Regions from separate parts of the Streptomyces sp. NPDC020983 genome, predicted to be linked through region 3. Evidence: riboswitches for the same ligand, from Rfam matches in the RefSeq annotation. Region 3 holds a riboswitch; each other region holds the start of a gene.
What was found. A riboswitch is a leader RNA that binds a small molecule or an ion and turns the genes downstream of it on or off. The one in region 3 is predicted to bind cyclic di-AMP.
Positions count from the first base shown of each region.

Region 1: another riboswitch for cyclic di-AMP. It lies ahead of ACH4SE_RS20380 (NlpC/P60 family protein); the one in region 3 lies ahead of ACH4SE_RS06055 (transglycosylase family protein).
Region 2: another riboswitch for cyclic di-AMP. It lies ahead of ACH4SE_RS03740 (M23 family metallopeptidase); the one in region 3 lies ahead of ACH4SE_RS06055 (transglycosylase family protein).

Region 1 covers NZ_JBIRRA010000008.1:284,039-290,896, forward strand. Annotated here, with positions in the region: gene ACH4SE_RS20375 (NlpC/P60 family protein) at 1-563, opposite strand, end outside; gene ACH4SE_RS20380 (NlpC/P60 family protein) at 873-1,913, opposite strand; cyclic di-AMP (ydaO/yuaA leader) riboswitch at 1,920-2,077, opposite strand; gene ACH4SE_RS20385 (NlpC/P60 family protein) at 2,219-3,346, opposite strand; gene pcrA (DNA helicase PcrA) at 3,547-6,012, shown strand; gene ACH4SE_RS20395 (peptidoglycan DD-metalloendopeptidase family protein) at 6,112-6,858, opposite strand, start outside.
Region 2 covers NZ_JBIRRA010000002.1:21,065-27,922, reverse strand. Annotated here, with positions in the region: gene ACH4SE_RS03755 (LuxR C-terminal-related transcriptional regulator) at 1-568, shown strand, start outside; gene ACH4SE_RS03750 (XRE family transcriptional regulator) at 602-1,597, shown strand; gene ACH4SE_RS03745 (MBL fold metallo-hydrolase) at 1,594-2,622, shown strand; gene ACH4SE_RS03740 (M23 family metallopeptidase) at 2,912-4,120, opposite strand; cyclic di-AMP (ydaO/yuaA leader) riboswitch at 4,168-4,330, opposite strand; gene ACH4SE_RS03735 (N-acetylmuramoyl-L-alanine amidase) at 4,767-5,381, shown strand; gene ACH4SE_RS03730 (DUF4240 domain-containing protein) at 5,453-6,151, opposite strand.
Region 3 covers NZ_JBIRRA010000002.1:615,995-622,852, reverse strand. Annotated here, with positions in the region: gene ACH4SE_RS06075 (exopolyphosphatase) at 1-788, opposite strand, end outside; gene ACH4SE_RS06070 (DUF501 domain-containing protein) at 785-1,324, opposite strand; gene ACH4SE_RS06065 (septum formation initiator family protein) at 1,417-1,941, opposite strand; gene eno (phosphopyruvate hydratase) at 2,089-3,369, opposite strand; gene ACH4SE_RS06055 (transglycosylase family protein) at 3,556-4,242, opposite strand; cyclic di-AMP (ydaO/yuaA leader) riboswitch at 4,248-4,389, opposite strand; gene ACH4SE_RS06050 (transglycosylase family protein) at 4,786-5,862, opposite strand; gene ACH4SE_RS06045 (cytochrome P450) at 5,999-6,858, opposite strand, start outside.

The DNA.
Region 1 (6,858 bases), on a different contig from region 3:
GCGAGCCTGCCGGTGGCCTGCGCGCGGGTGCCGGCGATGTCGCGCTGCTGGGCGGCGAGCTGGTGCAGCGTCACGGACTGCACGCCGCCGGCCTGGGCGAGGAAGGCGGCGCGCTCCAGGTAGGTGCCGGGCGAGGAGCTGAGCGCGAGCTGCAGCAGCGGGTCGATCCCGCCGGTGCGGTACTGGGCGGCGGCGAGACTGCCGAGCGCGTCCCGCGTGGTGTTGAGCGCGGCGGTCTTGCGGGCCAGCTCGTCCTGGAGGGCGGTGACCGCGGCGTTCGCGCTGTCGGCCCGCTCCTTGGCGCCGTCGTAGTCCTGTGTGGCCTGCTCCGCCTGCTGGTAGAGGGCCGCGACCTGGGCGCGTACCTGGTCGGGGGTGAGCCGGGGCTCGGCGTGGGCGGTCTCGCCGAGCAGCGAGACGGAGGCGGCCGAGGCGAGGGCGAGGGTGACGCCGACCCGCTTCGTGGCCGAGGCGGGGCCGCCGGCCGACGGGGGGCGTCTGCGGTGCGCGCCCGGGCCGTCGGGACTGCCGGTGGGACTGCCGGCGGGACTGTGGGAGGCCATCGCGGCCGTCACTCCTTCCAGGGGACGGCCCGGCGGCGCCTGCACGGGGGAGCAGGGCGCCGCCGGGCCTTCGGCGGGGGTGGCCGATGCCGTCCACGAACCGGGACGGCAGTGGGTTGTCGGCCACCTGAGGAGCGACGCTAGACCCGCCGGGGGCGGAAAAGGGGCGCACTGACCGGGACTGACCTCATCCGGTCGGCCCTGCCCGCTTTCGACCGCTGTTCGACGGGTGATGTGCCCGGGTCCGCCCGCAGCCTGACCGGACGACCCGGAAGGACAGCGCGCGGACCCCGGGACCGCCCGGACGCGTCAGGCGACCCGGCGCGCGGTCGAGAAGGGCATCCAGCTCATCGGGGCGACCTCGACGACCGCGCCGGTGTGCGGGGAGTGCACGATCTGGCCGTTGCCGAGGTAGATGCCGACGTGCGAGTTGCCGGAGTAGAAGAAGACCAGGTCGCCGGGCCGCAGATCGGACTTGGAGACGGCCACCCCGTCGTGGACCTGGTCCTGGGTGGTGCGCCCGAGCGTCACGCCCGCCGCGCGGAAGGCGGCCTGCGTGAGCCCGGAGCAGTCGTACGAGCCGGGGCCCGTGGCGCCGCGCACGTACGGCTTGCCGCGCTGCGCCAGCGCGAACTGGATGGCGGCGGCGGCGCGGCCGCTCGCGGGCCCGGAGTACGTGTAGTCGGACTTCGACGACGTGCCCTTGTGGATGTTCGCGACCTGGGCGCGCTGCTGCGCGGTGAGGCTGTTGAGCAGCTTCTGCGCCGCGGCGAGCTTGTCCTCCATCGTCTTCTTCTGCGTCGCGAGCTGCTGCTGCGCGGCGGTGAGCCGGGTGAGGCTCGCCGTGGCCTGCGCCCGCTTGATGGAGGCCTGCTCCTGCTGGATCCGGAAGTTCTTCAGCGCCGCGGTCTGGCTCGCCGACAGCTGGCTGAGCGTGTGCGACTGGTCCAGGAAACCGGCCGGGTCGCTGGACAGCAGCAGCTGGACGGTCGGGTCGATGCCGCCGTCGCGGTACTGGGCGCTCGCGAACTGGCCCAGCAGCCGCCGGGTGGCGTTCATCTGCTCGGTCTTCCTGGCGACCTCGGACAGCAGCGTGTTGGTCTTGTCGCGCTGCGCCTTGGTGTTCTCCACCGCCTGGTTGTACGCCTCCGTCGCCACCTCGGCCTGCTCGTTGAGGGTGTCGACCTGCTTCTTGACCTCCGCGACGGAGGGCTTGGGCTTGGCGGGCGCGGCGCTGGCGCTCTCGCTGAGCAGGGTGACGGAGGCGAGGGCCGCTGCGGTGACCCCGACCGCCGCGCGCGGGGCGGTGATGGCCAGCCGGCTCTGACGCGGCTTGCGGTGCGACGCCACGAAGGCGACTCCTTCCGTGAACCGCCGACCGGGTTAGCTGACGGGTTCGGGCCGGGAAGGTTGGCCCTACGGTCCGGCGCCTCGCGGCACCGTGTCCGATTCACCCCAACTGTGCTTGGTGGGTCCCCGGTTCCGGCCTGGGCCGGATTGAGCGGAGGCGCCGCGCAGCCGGTACGTCACCGGCGGGAAACGCGTCGCCTAGCGGGCTACGGTAGTTCAAACTCTCCCGTCTCTGGGAAGTTTGGATCGAAACGTGACCGAAATCGCTTTGTGATCTTACGGTTGGTGACCCCTCACCCGGGGCGTCAGTACGGGCGGACCACTCCGTAGATCGGCATCTCCGTGATCGGCGCGATCTTCACGACCGTGCCGGTGTGCGGCGCGTGGATCATGTTGCCGCCGCCGATGTAGATACCGACGTGGCTGTGGTCGCTGTAGAAGAAGACCAGATCGCCCGGCTGCATGTCGGACTGCGACACCCGGGTGCCGACGTTGACCTGGTCGCCCGTGGTGCGCGGCAGCGTCACGCCCGCCGCCTTGTACGCCGCCTGCGTGAGCCCCGAGCAGTCCCACGAGCCGGGGCCCGTCGCGCCCCACACGTACGGCTCGCCTATCTGGTCGCGGGCGAAGGCGATGGCCTTGTCGGCGATCGAGGTGTTCGCGGCGGAGGCCGAGGTGGTGGAGCCGGCCTGCTGGGCCTGCTGGGCCGCCGCGGCCTTCCTCGCCTGCTCCTGCTTCGCGATCTCGGCCGCCTTCTTCGCGGCCTCCTGCTCCTTCTTCTTCTCCAGGGCCGCGAGCCGCGCCTTCTCCTGCGCGGTGAGGCTGTTGAGGAGCTTCTGCGCGGCGCCCAGCTTCTTCTGCACGTCGGCCTTGGCGGACTTCAGCTGCGTCTGCTTGCTGGTGAGCGTCTGCAGCGCCTGCGCGGCCTCGATGCGCTTCTGCGTCGCGTCGGCCTGCTGCGCCCGGAAGTCCTCGACGGCGGCCTTCTGCCGCTTGCCGAGCAGGTCGGTCAGGTGCCGCGCGTCCAGCAGGTCCTGCGGGCTGGCCGCCAGCAGGTAGTTGGCGGTCGTGTCGTCGCCGCCGCTGCGGTACTGCGCGGCGGCGTAGATGCCCAGTTGCCGGCGGGAGTCGTTGAGGACCTGCGTCTTCCGGGCGGCCTGCGCCAGCAGCGTGTTGACCTTCGCGTTCTGCTGGCCGGTGGCCTCCTTGACCGCGTTGTAGTTCTCCGTGGCCACCTCCGCGTCGTGCTGGAGGGCGTCCACCTTCGCCTGGACCTCGGCGATGGAGGGCTGGGCGGACGGGGCCCCGGGCGCGGCGCTCGCCGCCTCCGCGAAGATGGTCATCGTGGCCAGCGCGGCCGTCGTCAGCCCCACGGCCGTGCGCGGCCCCGGGGTGCTGAGTAGCGCGGTGCGGGACCTGCGGTGTGTCGCCATACCCGACGGACTCCTTTCGGACGCTGCCTGGTGCGGCACCGTAACCAAAGGCCGGAGCCAGGGGAAGGCCGGTGTCCGGTTGGCCCCGATACCTTTTCGTAATCAATTGCTGTTCTCACTGAGTGTGATTCGCGAGCTACGGGGAAAGAGGGGCCGAACCGGACGCCGCTGTCGGTGCGGGCGCCTAGACTCGGGAGGCGATGAGCAGCCTCTTTGACGACGACTTTCTCTCCGGCCTCCAGTCCGGTCTGCACGTGGCACCCGAGCCCGCGGACCCGGACGCCCCGCCGCCCCCGGAGGACCCGGAGTTCGGCGGCGGTGCCCCCGCAGGCGGGCGCGATGCGTACTACCGCAACGGCGCCCCCCGCCCCGCCACCGACCCGGCGCAGCTCCTCGAAGGGCTGAACGAGCAGCAGCGCGCCGCCGTCGAGCACACCGGCGGGCCGCTGCTCATCGTCGCCGGCGCCGGCTCCGGCAAGACCCGGGTGCTCACCCACCGCATCGCGTACCTGCTCGCCGCCCGGGACGTCCACCCCGGCTCGGTCCTCGCGATCACCTTCACCAACAAGGCCGCGGGCGAGATGAAGGAGCGCGTCGAGGAGCTGGTGGGCCCGCGCGCCAAGGCGATGTGGGTGTCCACCTTCCACAGCGCGTGCGTGCGCATCCTGCGCCGCGAGTCCAAGGTGCTCGGCTTCACGTCGTCCTTCTCCATCTACGACGCCGCCGACTCCAAGCGCCTGATGGCCCTGGTCTGCCGCGACCTGGACCTGGACCCGAAGCAGTTCCCGCCGAAGTCCTTCAGCGCGAAGATCTCCAACCTCAAGAACGAGCTGATCGACGAGGAGACCTTCGCCGCACAGGCCGACGGGGGTTCCTCCCAGGGCGCGGGCTTCGAGAGGAAGCTCGCCGAGGCCTACGCGCTCTACCAGGCCCGGCTGCGCGAGGCCAACGCCCTGGACTTTGACGACATCATCATGACGACGGTCAACCTGCTCCAGGCCTTCCCGGACGTCGCCGAGCACTACCGGCGGCGCTTCCGGCACGTCCTCGTCGACGAGTACCAGGACACCAACCACGCGCAGTACACGCTGGTGCGCGAGCTGGTCGGGACGGGCGAGGACGCGGGGGAGCTGTGCGTCGTCGGTGACGCCGACCAGTCGATCTACGCCTTCCGCGGCGCCACCATCCGCAACATCCTCCAGTTCGAGGAGGACTACCCGCAGGCCCGCACGATCCTGCTGGAGCAGAACTACCGCTCCACGCAGACGATCCTGTCCGCCGCCAACGCCGTCATCGAGCGCAACGCCGGACGCCGCGCCAAGAACCTGTGGACACAGGCCGGCGACGGCCCCGTCATCACCGGCTACACCGCCGACCAGGAGCACGACGAGGCGCAGTTCGTCGCCGACGAGATAGACCGCCTCACCGACGCCGGCGACGCCCGCCCCGGTGACGTCGCCGTCTTCTACCGCACCAACGCGCAGTCCCGCGTCTTCGAAGAGGTCTTCATCCGCGTCGGCCTGCCGTACAAGGTCGTCGGCGGCGTGCGCTTCTACGAGCGGCGCGAGGTCCGGGACGTGCTTGCGTACCTACGCGTCCTCGCCAACCCCGAGGACGGCGTCCCGCTGCGGCGGATCCTCAACGTGCCCAAGCGCGGCATCGGCGAGCGCGCCGAGGCGATGATCGAGGCGCTGGCGCTGCGCGAGAAGATCTCCTTCGCGGCGGCGCTGCGCCGGGTCGACGAGGCGTACGGCATGGCGGCGCGCTCCGCCAACGCGGTCAAGCGCTTCACGACGCTCATGGACGAACTGCGCACCGTCGTCGAGTCCGGTGCGGGCCCCGCCGTGGTCCTGGAGGCGGTGCTGGAGCGCACGGGGTACCTCGCCGAACTCCAGGCGTCCACCGACCCGCAGGACGAGACCCGGGTGGAGAACCTCCAGGAGCTGGCCGCGGTCGCGCTGGAGTTCGAGCAGGAGCGCGGCGAGGAGGAGCCCGGCTCGCTGTCGGAGTTCCTGGAGCGCGTCGCGCTCGTCGCCGACTCCGACCAGATCCCGGACGACGACGAATCCGGCGGCGTCATCACCCTCATGACGCTGCACACGGCCAAGGGCCTGGAATTCCCGGTCGTCTTCCTGACCGGCATGGAGGACGGCGTCTTCCCGCACATGCGGGCGCTGGGCCAGGTCAAGGAACTGGAGGAGGAGCGCCGGCTCGCGTACGTCGGCATCACGCGCGCCCGCGAGCGGCTCTACCTGACCCGGTCGATGATGCGCAGCGCCTGGGGCCAGCCCGCGTACAACCCGCCGTCGCGTTTCCTGGAGGAGATCCCGGACAGCCTCATCCAGTGGCGGCGCACCGGCTCCGACGCGAAGGGCCCCGGCTTCGGCGGCCCGGCCTCCAAAGCGGCCGCGTCCCTGTCCTCGACCCTCGGTGCCGGTACGGGCGCGGGGCGGCGCGGCGCGGGCGGCTTCGCGACCCGGCGCGGGGCGGCCGACCGCCCGGTCATCTCGCTCGCGGTCGGCGACCGCGTCACGCACGACCAGTTCGGGCTCGGCACCGTCATCGCGGTGACCGGCCGCCCGGGTGACGAGAAGGCGACGATCGACTTCGGCGACGAGCGGCCCAAGCAGCTGCTGCTGCGGTACGCGCCGGTGGAGAAGCTCTAGGGGCCGGCTCTTCCGGGCCGGTCCTCCGGGCCGTCCGGGCCGCCTCGTGCGGGCCGGGCGGTTTCTCCGTGCGAACGGTTTCCCGTACGGCCGGGGGCGTCAGCGCGGGTCGAGGCCGTGCTTGAGGAGCCAGGCCAGCGGGTCGATGGGTGAGCCGCCGTTCGGGCGCACCTCCAGGTGCAGGTGCGGGCCCGTGGTGTTGCCGGTGTTGCCGGAGTAGGCGATCACCGTGCCCGCCTTCACCTTGCCGCTGCGGATCTTCGTGCTGCTCAGGTGGCAGTACCAGGTCTCGGTGCCGTCCGGCGCCGTGACGATGGCCATGTTGCCGTAGGAGCTGTTCCACTGCGTGCGGACCGTGCCGTCGGTCACCGCCATCACCGGGGTGCCGACCATGACCGGGAAATCGATGCCGGTGTGCACCGACATCCAGTTCACGCCCGACTGGCCGAAGTACGCACTGAGCCCGTGCTGCTTGACCGGCAGCACGAACTTCGGCCGCAGCGCCTCCTTGCGGGCGGCCGCGGCCTGCGCCGCCTTCTTGGCCGCCGCCTGCCGGTCCTTGAGGTCGATGCGCTCCTGGGTGCGGCTGGCGCGGTCGGCGAAGTCGGTGGCGTCCGCGCTCACACCGGCGAGCTGCCGGTCGAGCTGCGTCGAGGGCGCCTTGCCGCTGCTCGCGTCGGTCTTCGTGCCGCCGCCGTCCTGGGCCACGCCCACGCCGGTCACGGCCGCGGCGCCGACCGCCGCCACACCCATCACGGCGACCGAGGGGACCGCCACGGTGAGCAGCGCGGAGCGCCGCGCGGGCTTGCGGCGGCGGCTCCGGGCGGCGGGCACCTCGGGGTCGGG
Region 2 (6,858 bases), 590 kb from region 3:
CGGGATGCTCGTGGGCGGGCCGGGGCAGGCGGAGGTGGAGGCCGCGGCGTCGATGTCGGGGCGCGGGGTGCGGGTGCGGGCGATGTACCCGCGGGCGCTGCTGGCGGAGCCGGAGAAGGCCGCGTGGCTGCGGCAGGTGTCGGACGCCGGGGTGAGCGTGCGGGTGCTGGACCACCTGCCGCACGATCTGATGGTCTTCGACCGGCACACGGTGTGCCTGGCGGCCCGCGCGGCGGTGCCGGGCGCGGAGGAACCGCCGCTGGTGCGGGTCAGCGGGGCGTTGCTGGGGTCGTCCTTCGCGGCGGTGTACGAGTCGTACTGGCGGCGCGGCACTCCCCTGTCGCGTATGTCGCCGGGTCCGCACCACGCCCAGCTCGGGGAGCGGGAGCGGGCGGTGATCCGGTTGATGACCAATGGCTACAGCGATGACAGGATCGCCAGAAAGCTGGGTATCACCACACCGGACGTACAGTCGGTGATGGCCGCGCTGATGGAACGGCTGGACGCGGGAAGCCGTTTCGAGGCCGGGTACAAGCTCGCCCGGGAGGTCGACCCGCGCGACCTGTGAGGGGCGCGGACCGGGAGGGAGCCGTGAGGGCAAGTGCGCGACCGCGAGGCGATGCAGACGCTGCTCGCCCGGGCCCGGGCCCGGGTCGACCCGGGCGAGTTCGGACTCGCGCCACGCGCCGATCCGCGCGGGCGCAAGGTCACCGGCCTGACGCACGAGCACATGACGCGGCTGCTGGGCTGGCCGGAGCACAAGTACGGCTATGTGGAGCGCGGCCGGCTGGCCGCGATCGAGGCGGAGCTGCTGGAGCCCGTCGCGCGCATACTGCGCCTGTCGGACCACGAGTGGGAGGCGCTGGTCCTCTACGCGACAGGTGTGCCGCCCGCGTACCGGCTGGATCCGGAGCTGGGCAGGGCGGTGCCGAGCCCCTGGGAGCGGGTGCTGCGCGGCTCGCACGAGATGGCGTACGTCAACGACGCGGCCTGGGACGTCGTCGCGTACAACGCGGCCTTCGCGCGGCTCTTCCCGCGCCGTGAGGTGCCGGGCAACACGATGCGCTGGATGCTGCTGGACCCGGCGGCCCGCGAGGTCCTCGGGGACTGGGCGGAGAGCTGGCTGCCGCGGCTCGTGCCGCAGTTGCGCGCCGCTCTGGTGGCCAACCCGCACGACCGGCCGCTGGCGCAGCTGCACGCGGACGCGATGCGCGATCCGGTCGTCGCGCCGTTCCTGGAGGCGCCCACCGGCGAGTACATAGGGCCGCGCGCGGAGAGCGCGCTGCCGCTGGTGCACGCGGAGCTGGGGCCGGGGTGGGTGACGCTGTGCACGGCGGGACCGTTCGGGGTGCCCGGCGGGCGGCTGATGTTCGTCCTCTTCGACCAGGGGGAGGAGCCGCGGCACGGTCCGGCGCTGACGGCGCCCGCGTCGGCGCCCGTGGATCCGGAGGGGCTCGTGGGCGGCGGCCGCCGCCTCGCCGGCGCCGATGCGGCTGGGGCGGCTGGGAAGGCGGAGGTGACGGTGGCGGCCGAAGGGGGCCGACAGGCCGCCGATACGGCGAAAAGCCCTGCTGGGCCGCACAATTGGGCCCCATGAGCTTTCCTCTTCCGCATGCGCTGCGGTCGCTGACGCCCCATGTCCACGCGTGGCTGCCGGACGGCCACGCGACCTGGGGCATGGCCAACTGCGTCGTGGTCACCGGGCGGGGCACCGGCCGCCCCGGCACCGCGCTGCTGGTCGACACCCCGTACACCGCCGGGATGACGCGGCAGCTGCAGCGGCTCGTCGCCGGGCTGGGCCAGGACGGCGACGGCGACGGCGGCTACGTGGTCCGTACCGTCGTCAACACCCACGGCAACGGCGACCACTCCTACGGCAACGGGCTCTTCCCGGGCGCCGACGTCATCGCCACGGCCGCGAACGGCGAGCACCTGTGCGCGGAGCCGGAGCCCGCCGTGCTGGCGGGCCTGGTGGCGGCCGGCGACCCGGCGACGCCCCTGGGGGCGTACATGCAGCGGCATTTCGCCCGCTACGGGGACTTCGGCGGGGTCACGACGCTGCACCCGAACCGCACCTTCAGCGGCGAACTGGACCTGGACGTCGACGGGGTGGCGGTGCGGCTGATCGAGGTCGGCCCGGCGCACACCGCGGGCGACCTGATCGTGCACCTGCCGCAGGAGGGCGTGGTGTGCGCGGGGGACGTCGTCTTCAACGAGGACCACCCGGTGCACTGGGCGGGGCCGCTGGAGTCCGTGCACGCCGCGTGCATGCGCATCCTGGAGTGCGACCCGCGGGTCGTCGTGCCGGGGCACGGCCCGGTGATGACGCCCGCGGACGTACGGCGCTACGCGGACTACCTGCTGGACCTGCGGGCGGTCATCCACCGCGGGCACGCGGCGGGCCGCCCGCTGCCCGTCCTCGCGGCGGAGCTGCTCGCGGCCGACCCCTACCCGCAGTGGGGGCTGAACGAGCGGATGGCGATCCTCGCGGCCGTCGAGTACCGCGCCCTGGACGGCGCCACGGACCGGGCCGACCTCGTCGCCCTGGTCGGCCTCGCGGCGGGCTTCGCGGCTCCGGCGGAGGACGGCGGGCGGGAGACGGCGCCGGCGGGCGGCGCCTGACCGCCCGGCAGCGGCAGAGGAGCCGGGGCCGGAGATGCCGACGGCCCCGGCGTCGGGGGGGGTGAACGCCGGGGCCGCGGCGGCTCCTGGGGGCCGTGACGGGCGCTGGGCCCGTGCCGTGACCGTACTCCTGCCGTGTTTCCGTCGTGCGTCTTCAGCGGCTCCCCGGTGCCGGGAGGCGGCCGCGTGCCGCCTCCGCCCGGCTCCGGCGAGCGTGTTCCTGCCCGCCTAGTTTATGCGCGGATATCCGCACGTGAGTGCGTTTCGACACGGCGTTTCGCGCCGGATTTCAGACGGCGACGTCATGGCCGTGGAGCCACGGCACCGGGTCGATGGGGGCGCCGCCGCCGGGGCGTACTTCGAGGTGCAGGTGCGGGCCCGGCACGTTGCCGGTCGCGCCGACCCGGCCGATCGTGTCGCCCGTGGTGACGCGGCCGCCGGTGGCGACCATCGTCGACAGGTGGCAGTACCAGAGCTCGGTGCCGTCGTCGAGCCGCAGCACCACGCGGTAGCCGTACGAGCCCGCCCAGCCGGCCGAGGTGACCGTGCCGGTGTGGACGGCGTGCACCGGGGTGCCGGTGGGGGCGGCGAAGTCCTGGCCGGTGTGCGTGGCCCACGCGTTGCCGGACTCGCCGAAGGCGTTGGTGAGCGTGTACGAGGCGACCGGCCGGACGTAGGAGGCGGCGAGCTTCGCGAGCCGCTCCGCCTCGGCCTGCGCGGCGGCCTCGGCGGCCGCCCTGGCCTTCGCCTCGGCCTCCGCCTTGGCGGCGGCGGCCTGCTCGCGCACCTTGCGGGCCGCGGCCTCCTTGGCCGCCTGCTCCGCGGCGATCCGCTCGGTGGCCTCGCGGGCGTGCCGCTCGGCGTCGGCGCGCTGCCGGGTGACCTGGGCGATGATGCGGTTGCACAGCGCCTCGCCGGGGTCGGCGGACTCCGCGGCGGGCTCGGCGCACGGGGCGTCCGGGGCCTCGGTGGTGCGCGGGGCGGCGGGCGCGGCGGCGGCCGCCCGGGTGACGGCCGCGGGGTCGTACGACGGGGTGCCGACCGCGACGTCCGGCAGCGGAACGGCGGGGGCGGGGGCGGCCGGGGCCGTGGGCGCGGCGGGCGCGTCCGGGGCCGCGATCGGCGGGGCGGCGGCGGGCGGTTCGGCCGCGGCGGCCACTCCGCCGGCGCCGACGGCGGCCATCGCCGCCATGCCGAGCACGGCCGAGCCGACGGTGGCCGCGCTGCTCAGGCCCGGGAGCCCGCCGCGCTGCCGGGGCAGGCGCGGCTGGCTGCGCGAGCCGTCGCCCGGGAGGCCTTCTGCCGCGGGCCGGGGGGAGCCGGCCGGCGCGGGGGCCACGGGGGCGGGGACTGCGGCGGGTGCCGGGAGGGGGGCGGCGGGGCCGGTGAGGGCCTGGAGGTCCTGGGCCTCGGGGGCGCCGGGGAAGAATCCGGTGGCGTCCGGCGAGAAACGCTCGCCGGGCTCTCCGAAGTGCCACTGCCCGGTCGGTTCTGCCACCGGGGTCGGAGCGTAGGCAGGCTGGTTGGACGCCACGGGGGCGCACTCCTTTCCTTCCTTCTCGCCTACCGGGTTAGCTGACGGGTTCGGAGCAGGAAGGTCTCCTACGGACGGCCTGACGGCCCCCCGATTCACCCCATTGGACCCCTTCCGTGGTGACGGAAGGGCGGGTCCCCGGTTCCCGCGGACGGGATTCGGCAAGCGCACGGTGCCGCCTGTCGGCGGCAGTGACGACCGCGCTGCGTTATCGAACGTTAATAGAGCCGGACGGGTTTTCCAAGCCGAATCGGAGAGTTGGGGGTGGGAAGCAATCGGGCAGGGCATATGGAGAGTGGAGGAAGCGGACACCTGGCGTGGCCGGGCGGTGATGTGAGTGTTCGCCAGTTGTTACCGGAAGGAGCAGAGCTGTTCACGCAAGGTGAACGCTTGGTGACGGCGGCGGCGCATGGGGAGCCCGCCGCGGCGGGGGCCGGTGCCCGCGCACGGAGGGCCGGGACGCGCGCGGGCGCGGCGCAGGCCCTCCAGTGGTCTGCACCTGTGCCATTTCGCGAATCCCTTGGCACGCCCGGGGCGTGAGCCGCACGATGGGCGGGCCCGATGTTCTTGTCATGCACTCGTCCACACCATGACGCCTCAGGGAGCCCCCATGCATCGCCCCGACTCCGCGGAGCCCAGCCGCCGTTCACTGCTCCGCGGTGGTATCGGCCTGGGTGCCGCCGCCACCGCGGGCCTGGCCGCCGGCCTGTGGCCCGGTTCCGCCCCCGCCGCCACCACGGTCGACTACCCGTCGGCCGCCTGGGCGCCGGCCAGCACCTCCAACTACACCGCCTCCAACCGGCCGACGAGCTACCCGATCCAGATGGTGGTCATCCACGTCACCCAGGAGACCTTCGCGGACACCATCTCCCTCTTCCAGGACCCGTCGCACGCGGCCGCCGCCCACTACGTCGTCCGCTCCGCGGACGGCGCGATCGACCAGTGCGTCCGCGAGCACGACATCGCCTGGCACGCGGGCAACTGGGACTACAACACCCGCAGCATCGGCATCGAGCACGAGGGCTGGGTCGACCAGCCGTCCTACTTCACCACCGCGATGTACCACTCCTCCGCGGCGCTGACGGCGGCGATCTGCGACAAGTACGGCATCCCCAAGGACCGCAGCCACATCATCGGCCACGCCCAGGTGCCCGGCACCGACCACACCGACCCGGGCCCCAACTGGGACTGGGTGCGCTACATCCGGCTGGTCAACGGCGTCTGACCAGCCCCCCGGGCGCGCCCCGGTCCGGACGGGCCTGCGTCGCCCCGCGCACGGACGGGCGGGCCGGTGCGCTACGGGGAGGGGTGGCCGCCGGCACCGCCGGGGGGGCCGAGGGGGAAGGGCTCACCGAGGGGGAAGAGGACGCTGAGCCGGGGCAGCCGCCGGGCCGCCTCCGCCTCGTCGAGGGCGGACCAGCGGCGCCCGGAGGGGCCGGGCCCGTCGGCCGGGACGGGCGGGGTGCCGGGCCCCCGGCCGCCGGCCGCCGGGCGGGCGCCGTCCAGGGCGGGCGGACGACAGCGGGCGGCCCGGACGGCGGCGTAGAAGGAGTCGCCGAAGTCCCCGGAGGGGCCGGTGGCCACTTCGTAGGCGGTGAGGCCGACCGTGTCGAGGAAGGTCCACGCGGGCCGCTCGGCGGCGGGCCAGGCGGCACGGGGCCGGCCGGCCAGCCGCAGCACCTCCGCGGCGTAGCCGAGCACGTCCGGGTCGTTCACCGCGGCCTCGAAGACGCTCCGGCCGAGGCCCATCATCCAGTGCTGGAAGGAGCGGAAGGTGTCGTCGGAACACCAGCCGCCGAAGATCCGGTCGGCGGCGGCCCACAGGTCCCAGGTGAGGGCGAGGTCGGTCAGCTCGTCGAGGCAGGCCTGGAAGGCCACGATCTCGTCGCCGGTGCGCCGCGCGAGGCTGTCGCGCAGCCAGGCGTCGCGCCTGTCGCCGCCGGACCCGTGCTGCCGCGATTCCTCCAGGACGGCCCAGAAGGATTCGGTGTTCATGGTGGTCGACTATGCCAGGGGCTTCTGGCGGCTCCAATTCGCTGAACAGGGACGGGAGTTGAGCCCGCACGCTGGGCGGGCGGCAGTGACGGGCGGGTTCCGGGGGATTCCGTATCCCCGGTCCGCACACCTCGCCCGGCTCCTGCTCCGGGCTCGCCGGACCGGCACCCGGAGGCCCGAGCCCTGCGCCCCGCGGCCCGGGCCCGTACGGGCGGACCGTCGTCCACAGGGTGTGGACGGACGGGTCGCGTCCGGGTCGGCGGCGGCGGAACCGCCCGTACGGGACCGGGGCGGGACGGAGGGGTCAGGCTCTCCAGAGCCAGGCGAAAACGGCGGCGCACGTGCCCATGGTGACCAGGATGGCGATCAACCGGACCGTCAACTCCGGGGATTCGATGGCCCGCTGCACCGTTCGCCACAAGCCATTCGTGATCATGGCTCACCTCCCGCTACGGCAGGTGGGCCCGCGCTGTAGTGGCAGGTCACCCGCCTTACTCACCACGGTGATGCCCCATCAGCCCCAGCGCCCACGCCGACCCGCGCGATTCACCCGAGTGGCCGAACGGGATCCACCGTTCGGCGGTACGCTCCGGCCGTCGCGGCCGTCCGCCGGCGGTCGGCGTTCCCGCCGGTTCACCCGCCCGCGCCCCGCCGCGCCCCCGGTACCAAGCCCGATCCCCGGGCCTCCCGGACCCCTGCTCGCTCCC
Region 3 (6,858 bases):
AGCATCCCCGCGACCGCCCTGACCTGCGCGAGCGTGATCCTGGAGTGGTGGATCACGGCCGAGTCGTACGCCTCCAGGCCGAGCGCGAGCGCGGCGACCGTGGTGACCGAGCCGGCCAGCCCGACCAGCGTACGGGCGCGCTCCAGCGGCACCGTCCGGGAGGCCGCGTCCAGACCGGCGTCGATGTCGGCCGTCATCGCCGCGACGATCTCCGCGGACGGCGGGTCCACCGGCCGTCCCTCGCGCACGACGTGACGCTCCGTCATCCGCACGCAGCCCACGTCCACCGAGCGGGCCGCCTCCACGCGCTCCGCGCCCAGCACGAACTCGGTCGAGCCGCCGCCGATGTCGACCACCAGGTACGGCGTCAGCAGACCGTGCCCGCCGGTCAGTTCGCGGGTGGCGCCGGTGAAGGACAGCGCGGCCTCCTGGTCGCCGGTGACGACCTCGGGCTCGACGCCCAGCAGCTCGCGCACGCCGCGCACGAAGTCGTCGCGGTTCTCCGCGTCGCGCGAGGCGGAGGTGGCCACGAAGCGGATCCGCTCGGCGGGCACCCCGTGCTCGCGGATGACTCCGGCGTACTCGCGGCAGGCCGCGAAGGTGCGCTCCAGCGCCTCGGGCGCGAGCCGTCCGGTGCGGTCGACGCCCTGGCCGAGCCGGACGATGCGCATGCGCCGGTCCAGGTCGCGCAGGGTGCCGGTGGCCGGGTCGACGTCGGCGACCAGCAGCCGGATCGAGTTGGTGCCGCAGTCGACGGCGGCGACCCGGGTCGTCGTGGGGGCGGTCATGAGGACGTCTCCTGCCGGTCGTCGCGGTCTTCTCCCGGGAGCGGGACGCACGGGCCCTTGGCCCACCACTCGGGCAGCATCGCGAGCGCCTCGTCGCCCAGCGGGTTGACGCCCGGTCCCGCGGCCAGCGCGTGGCCCACGAGCACGTGCAGGCACTTGACCCGGTCCGGCATGCCGCCCGCGCTCGGGAAGCCCGCCAGCACCTCGATCGCGTCACGGCGGGCGATGTAGTCCTCGTGCGCGGCGCGGTAGGCCGCGGCCAGCTCCGGGTCCTCGGCCAGGCGGGCGGTCATCGTCTTCATGACGCCGTCGGCCTCCAGCGTGCCGATCGCCGAGGCGGCCCGCGGGCAGGTCAGGTAGTACAGCGTCGGGAAGGGCGTGCCGTCCTCCAGCCGCGGCTGGGTCTCGACGACGTCCGGGTTGCCGCAGGGGCAGCGGTGCGCGACCGCGCGCAGGCCGCGCGGCGGGCGGCCCAGCTGCGCCTGGACGGCGGCTGCGTCCTCGGGGGTCGCGGGAGGGTGCTCTGAGGGGTTCATGTGCCGTTTCTCGTCTCGGGGGCCGTACGGCCGTGGGGCCGGGCGGACGTGTGCGCCGCGAGGGCGGGCCGTACCGCTTTCCGGAGCAGGCCTCAGCGGCCGGGCGTCGCCGCGGCGTCGGCGTGGTCGACGCCGTCCCAGAGGTTCGCGTACCAGGGCCGGTGGGCGGCTGCCGCCGCCTGTCCGCCCGCGTCGCCCGGGGAGCCCGCGCCGCGGTTGTGCGCGCCCGGCGCACCGGCGGAGGGCGTGGGGGCGGCCACCGAGTAGCCGTCCTCGCCGGGCATCACGTAGTGGAGCTGCTCGCGCGCCTGGGTGCGGACGTACTCCGGGTCCTGCCAGCGGGCCTTCTCCTCGCGCAGCTGCTCGACCCTCTTCTTCGCCTGCTGCGCCTCGCGGCGCTGGTCGGCGATGTCGGAACGCTGCGCGATGTACTGCCGGGTCGGGTAGGCGAGGGCGATCACCAGGGCGCACAGCACGAGCGCGAGCAGCGCCGCCCGCCCGGTCAGCCGGCCCGGCCGGCCGGGTCTGCGGGCCGCCGCGGCGCGGTAGACCCGCGCCTGTGCCTCCTGCCCGATGGCCTTGAGCCGGGCAGCGGTGGAGAACCGGTCCGACGCCACGCCGTCGCTCCCCTCGTACGTCCCTCGGACTCGCGTCCCTCGCAGGGGACGCTACCGCCCCTGGGAGGAACATACTGTCCCCTCGCCCGTACGCGTGTACGTCCCCGCCGGTGGGAGGGCACCGGACGGGGACGCGGCGCGTGGTGTTCAGCCCTTGAAGCGCGGGAAGGCGCTGCGGCCGGCGTAGACCGCGGCGTCGTCCAGGATCTCCTCGATGCGCAGGAGCTGGTTGTACTTGGCGACGCGCTCGGAGCGGGCCGGGGCGCCGGTCTTGATCTGGCCGCAGTTGGTGGCGACGGCTAGGTCGGCGATGGTGACGTCCTCGGTCTCGCCGGAGCGGTGCGACATCATGCACTTGTAGCCGCTGCGCTGGGCCAGCTCGACGGCGTCCATCGTCTCGGTGAGCGAGCCGATCTGGTTGACCTTCACCAGCAGGGCGTTGGCCGTGCCGCTGTCGATGCCCTTCTGCAGGCGCTCCGGGTTGGTGACGAACAGGTCGTCGCCCACCAGCTGCACCTTGGCGCCGAGCTGGTCGGTGATGGTCTTCCAGCCGTCCCAGTCGTCCTCGAACAGCGGGTCCTCGATGGAGACCAGCGGGTAGGCCTCGACCAGCTCCGCGTAGTACTCGGTCATCTCGGCGGCCGAGCGCGACTTGCCCTCGAACGCGTAGGAGCCGTCCTTGTAGAACTCGGAGGCGGCGACGTCGAGCGCGAGCGCGATGTCCTGGCCGGGGGTGTAGCCGGCCTGCTTGACGGCCTCGATGATCAGGTCGAGCGCCTCGCGGTTGGAGCCGAGGTTCGGCGCGAAACCGCCCTCGTCGCCCAGACCGGTGGACAGGCCGCGGGCCTTCAGCACGCCCTTGAGGGTGTGGTAGACCTCGGCGCCCCAGCGCAGCGCCTCGGAGAACGACTCCGCGCCGATCGGCGCGATCATGAACTCCTGGATGTCGACGTTGGAGTCCGCGTGCGAGCCGCCGTTGAGGATGTTCATCATCGGGACGGGCAGGACGTGCGCGTTCGGGCCGCCCAGGTAGCGGAAGAGCGGCAGGTCGGAGGCCTCGGACGCGGCGTGCGCGACGGCCAGCGACACGCCGAGGATGGCGTTGGCGCCGAGCGAGGACTTGTCGGGCGTGGCGTCCAGGTCGAACATCGCCTGGTCGATCAGCCGCTGCTCGGTGGCGTCGTAGCCGACGAGCTCCGGGCCGATCTGCTCGATCACGGCGAGGACGGCCTTCTCGACGCCCTTGCCCTGGTAGCGGTTCTTGTCGCCGTCGCGGAGTTCGAGGGCCTCGAAGGCGCCGGTGGAGGCGCCGGACGGAACGGCGGCCCGGCCGGTGCTGCCGTCGTCGAGGCCGACCTCGACCTCGACGGTGGGGTTGCCTCGCGAGTCGAGGATTTCCCGGGCTACGACGACGTCGATGGACGGCACGTTGTCTCCTTCTGAGATGTCTTCGCGTTTTTCCGGGACGAGCCTAACCGGCTCACGTCCCCGGGCCGGTCGTCGGCCCGGCCCCTGAGACGGAAAACCGGCCGGGCGCGCGGGCGCCGCGAGGCGCGCCGCGCGTCCGGCCGGCCGGTGAGGGCGCGCGGGGCCCACCCGCCCCGCGCCCCGGGATCAGCCGAGGCGCAGGTGCTGGCCCGGGTAGATCAGGTTGGCGTCCTTGACGACGTCCTTGTTGAGCTGGAAGAGCTTGTGCCATCCGCCCTTGACGTGGTGGCTCGCGGCGATCCGGGAGAGCGTGTCGCCGGAGACGACCGTGTACGAGCCCTTCGCGCCGTGCCGCTGCCAGTCGGTCGCGGTGTGCCCGGCGGGCTTGGCGGTCTTCTTGGCCGGGGTGCTCTTGGCGGTGCCGGTCTTCGTGGTGGTCTTCGCCGAGCCGGAGCTGCTGGAGCCGGCCGACGAGGAGGACGAGCCGCCGGGGTTGACGTCGGGGGCCGGGCCGCCCGCGGTCAGGCCGCCGGCCGAGGCGCACGCCCAGGCGCCGGGGCCCTGCAGGGCGAGGAGCTTCTCGGCGACCGCGATCTGCTGGTCCTTGGTGGCCAGGTCGGCGCGCTGCGCGTACTTCAGGCCGCCGGCCGCCTCCCAGCTGGACTGCGAGAACTGCAGGCCGCCGTAGTAGCCGTTGCCGGTGTTGATGTGCCAGTTGCCGCCGGACTCGCACTGCGCGACGGCGTCCCAGGTGGCCACGGAGGCGGCCGAGGAGGAGGTGGCGCCGATCAGCGGCGCGGCGACGGCGACGCCGGCAACACCGGCGAAAGTGGCGAATCGGACCATCTTCGAGGCACGACGGTGCTTACCCATGTGTGTATGTCCCTCACCGACGCCTGCGAGGTCAGCTGTCGGGTTCGGACGTGAGTTGCCCGGCCGGCACCGCGTGGGCGGTGCCCTGCTTCACCCCGAGCCGGATCCGTGGCGGCGGCGGCTTCCTCGCGGCGGCGCAGCGGGGCTGCGCGGCGACGTGCCGTCCGTTGCCGTGTATCCGGCGGAAAGACCGTGGGTCCCCCGCTCCTGCCTGCGGCGCTTTCGCGTCGGTTGCTCCCGTCGGGCGCGGCGGCAGGACTCGGCGTTCCGCTCCGGCGGGGCCCGCTGTGGCGAGCGATTAGACGTTAAGCACACCGGACCGGATTGAACAAACACTCGCGTTTCGGGCGCCAACTGCGGCCACGGCGTCGGAGGCTGGACGAATCCGCAGGTCGGGAGGCTGCGTCAGGGCGGGGCACGCGCGGCCGGTCACAGGTTCGAGGAGAGGCTTGTCACATCACCACAAGGAGCGTAAATCCCCTACGTCCTATTTGTCACCGACCCTGCGCGGCAGGGGATTTCGGGGCTCGCGAGCGGCGGAAATCAGCCCAGGTCGATGATCTGTCCAGGTTTGATGAGGTTTGGATCATCGCCGATCGCCTGGCGGTTGGCGTCGTAGAGGTGGAGCCAGCCTCCGGGGACGTCGTGCGCGGCCGCGATACCGGAGAGCGAGTCGCCGGCGCCGATCTCGTAGGTGTCCGCGGCCTGGTGCGAGGCGCTGTCCGAATTGCCGCTGTTGCCCTGGGTGTTGCCGGCCGCGCCGCTCCCCTGGCGCGCGTCCGCTTCCCCGTCCGCGTCCGGGACGACGGCGGTGGTGCGGGTACGGGTCGCGCGGTCGGCCGCGGCCAGTTCCTCGTCGGTGGGGCTGTACGGGCGCGCGTGGCGCCCGCTGCCGGTCGCGGGCGCGCCGGGGGTGGTGGACGCGGGCGGGGCGGAGGGGCCCGCGGGCGTGGCCGTGGAGCCGTCTGCGGGGGCACCCGGGTCGGTGGCGGTGGGGGCGGGGGTCTCCGCCGCGGGGGGCGCCGGAGTGGCGGTGCCGGTCTCGGGGGTGGTGGGGGTGGCCGGCGCCGTGGGGGTGGCGGCGGGAGCGCCGGGGGTGGTGGACGCGGGCGGCGCGGAGGGGTCGGCGGGCGTGGTGGGGGCCGGGGTGGCGGTCGAGCCGTCCGTGGCGCCGGTGCCGCCGTCGTCGGCGCTGCCGCCGCTGCCGTCGGCGTTGCCGTTGCCGTTGCCGTTGCCGTTGCCGTCCAGCAGGCCCGTGCCCAGCTCGCAGCCGGGGAAGGCGTCGGGGCCGAGGTCGGTGAGGATCCTCTCGGCGACCTTGATCTGGTGCGCCCGCGAGGCGAGGTCGGGCCGGGGAGCGTAGAGGAGGCCGCCGTAGCGGACCCACACGTCCTGCGTGAGGGACAGGCCGCCGAAGACGCCGTTGTGCGACGCGGCGTCCCACTGGCCGCCGCTCTCGCATATCGCGACCTTGTCCCAGGTGCCGCCGTCCGCGGCCTGCGCGGCTCCGGCGGCCGCGCCCAGCAGCGGCAGCGCGAGCCCCGCGCCGGTCGCCGCCATGGTCACCACCGCGGCAGGAGCCTGCCGGGGACGTCGGTGCCTGCCGTTGGCGGAGAGCATACGGTCGCCTTTCATCGGTGCCGTTGCGCGCAGCCTTCGCACGCCTCGCGTTGACCGCAGAACGTAGCGGGATTGGCCAACGGATCACAAGTCGATGTAGCGGCCGTCACGTCGCGGTCACGGGGCTGACGCCCGGTCAGCTGGACGGCCCCGCCTCGGGGGTGAAGGCCACCGGCAGCGTCCGCAGGCCGCGCATGATGAGGCCTCCGCGCCAGCGCAGATCGCCGGGATCGGCGGCGAGCCGCAGGTCGGGCAGCCGGGTGAGGAGTGTCGCGAGGGCCGTTCTGGCCTCCAGCCGGGCCAGCGGCGCGCCGAGGCAGTAGTGGATGCCGTGCCCGTAACCGAGATGCGGGTTGTCCCGGCGGGCGAGGTCGAGCCGGTCGGGGTCGGCGAAGCGCGCGGGATCGCGGTCGGCCGCCGCGAGGACCACGAGCACGGGGTCGCCCTGGGCGATCGGCACACCGCCGATCTCGACCGGCCGGGTGGCGTAGCGCCAGGTCGCCAGCTCGACCGGGCCGTCGTAGCGCAGGAGTTCCTCGATCCCGGTGTCGAGCAGCGCGTCGTCCCCCGACGTGACGGCCCGCTGGAGGGCGGCGCGCTGCTCCGGGTTGCGCAGCAGCGCGTAGGTGCCGTTGCCGATGAGGTTGACGGTCGTTTCGAAACCCGCGAACAGGAGCACGAAGCACATGGCCGCGGCCTCGTTCTCCGTCAGGTGCTCGCCGTGGTCCGAGGCCCGGATCAGACCGGCGATCAGGTCGTCGGGCGGCCCGCCGGCGGTGTCCGCGGCCAGTTCGGCGCGCTTGCGGTGGATCAGCTCCGTCAGGTAGGCGCGCATCCGCTTGACCGAGCGCGCGACGCCGCCGCGCGGGCCGCCGCCGTGCCGGATCATCATGCCGGCCCAGTCCCGGAAGTCGTCCTGGTCCTCGGCGGGCACGCCCAGCAGGTCGCAGATGGCGTAGATGGGGAGCGGGAAGGCGAACTCGTGGATCAGGTCCG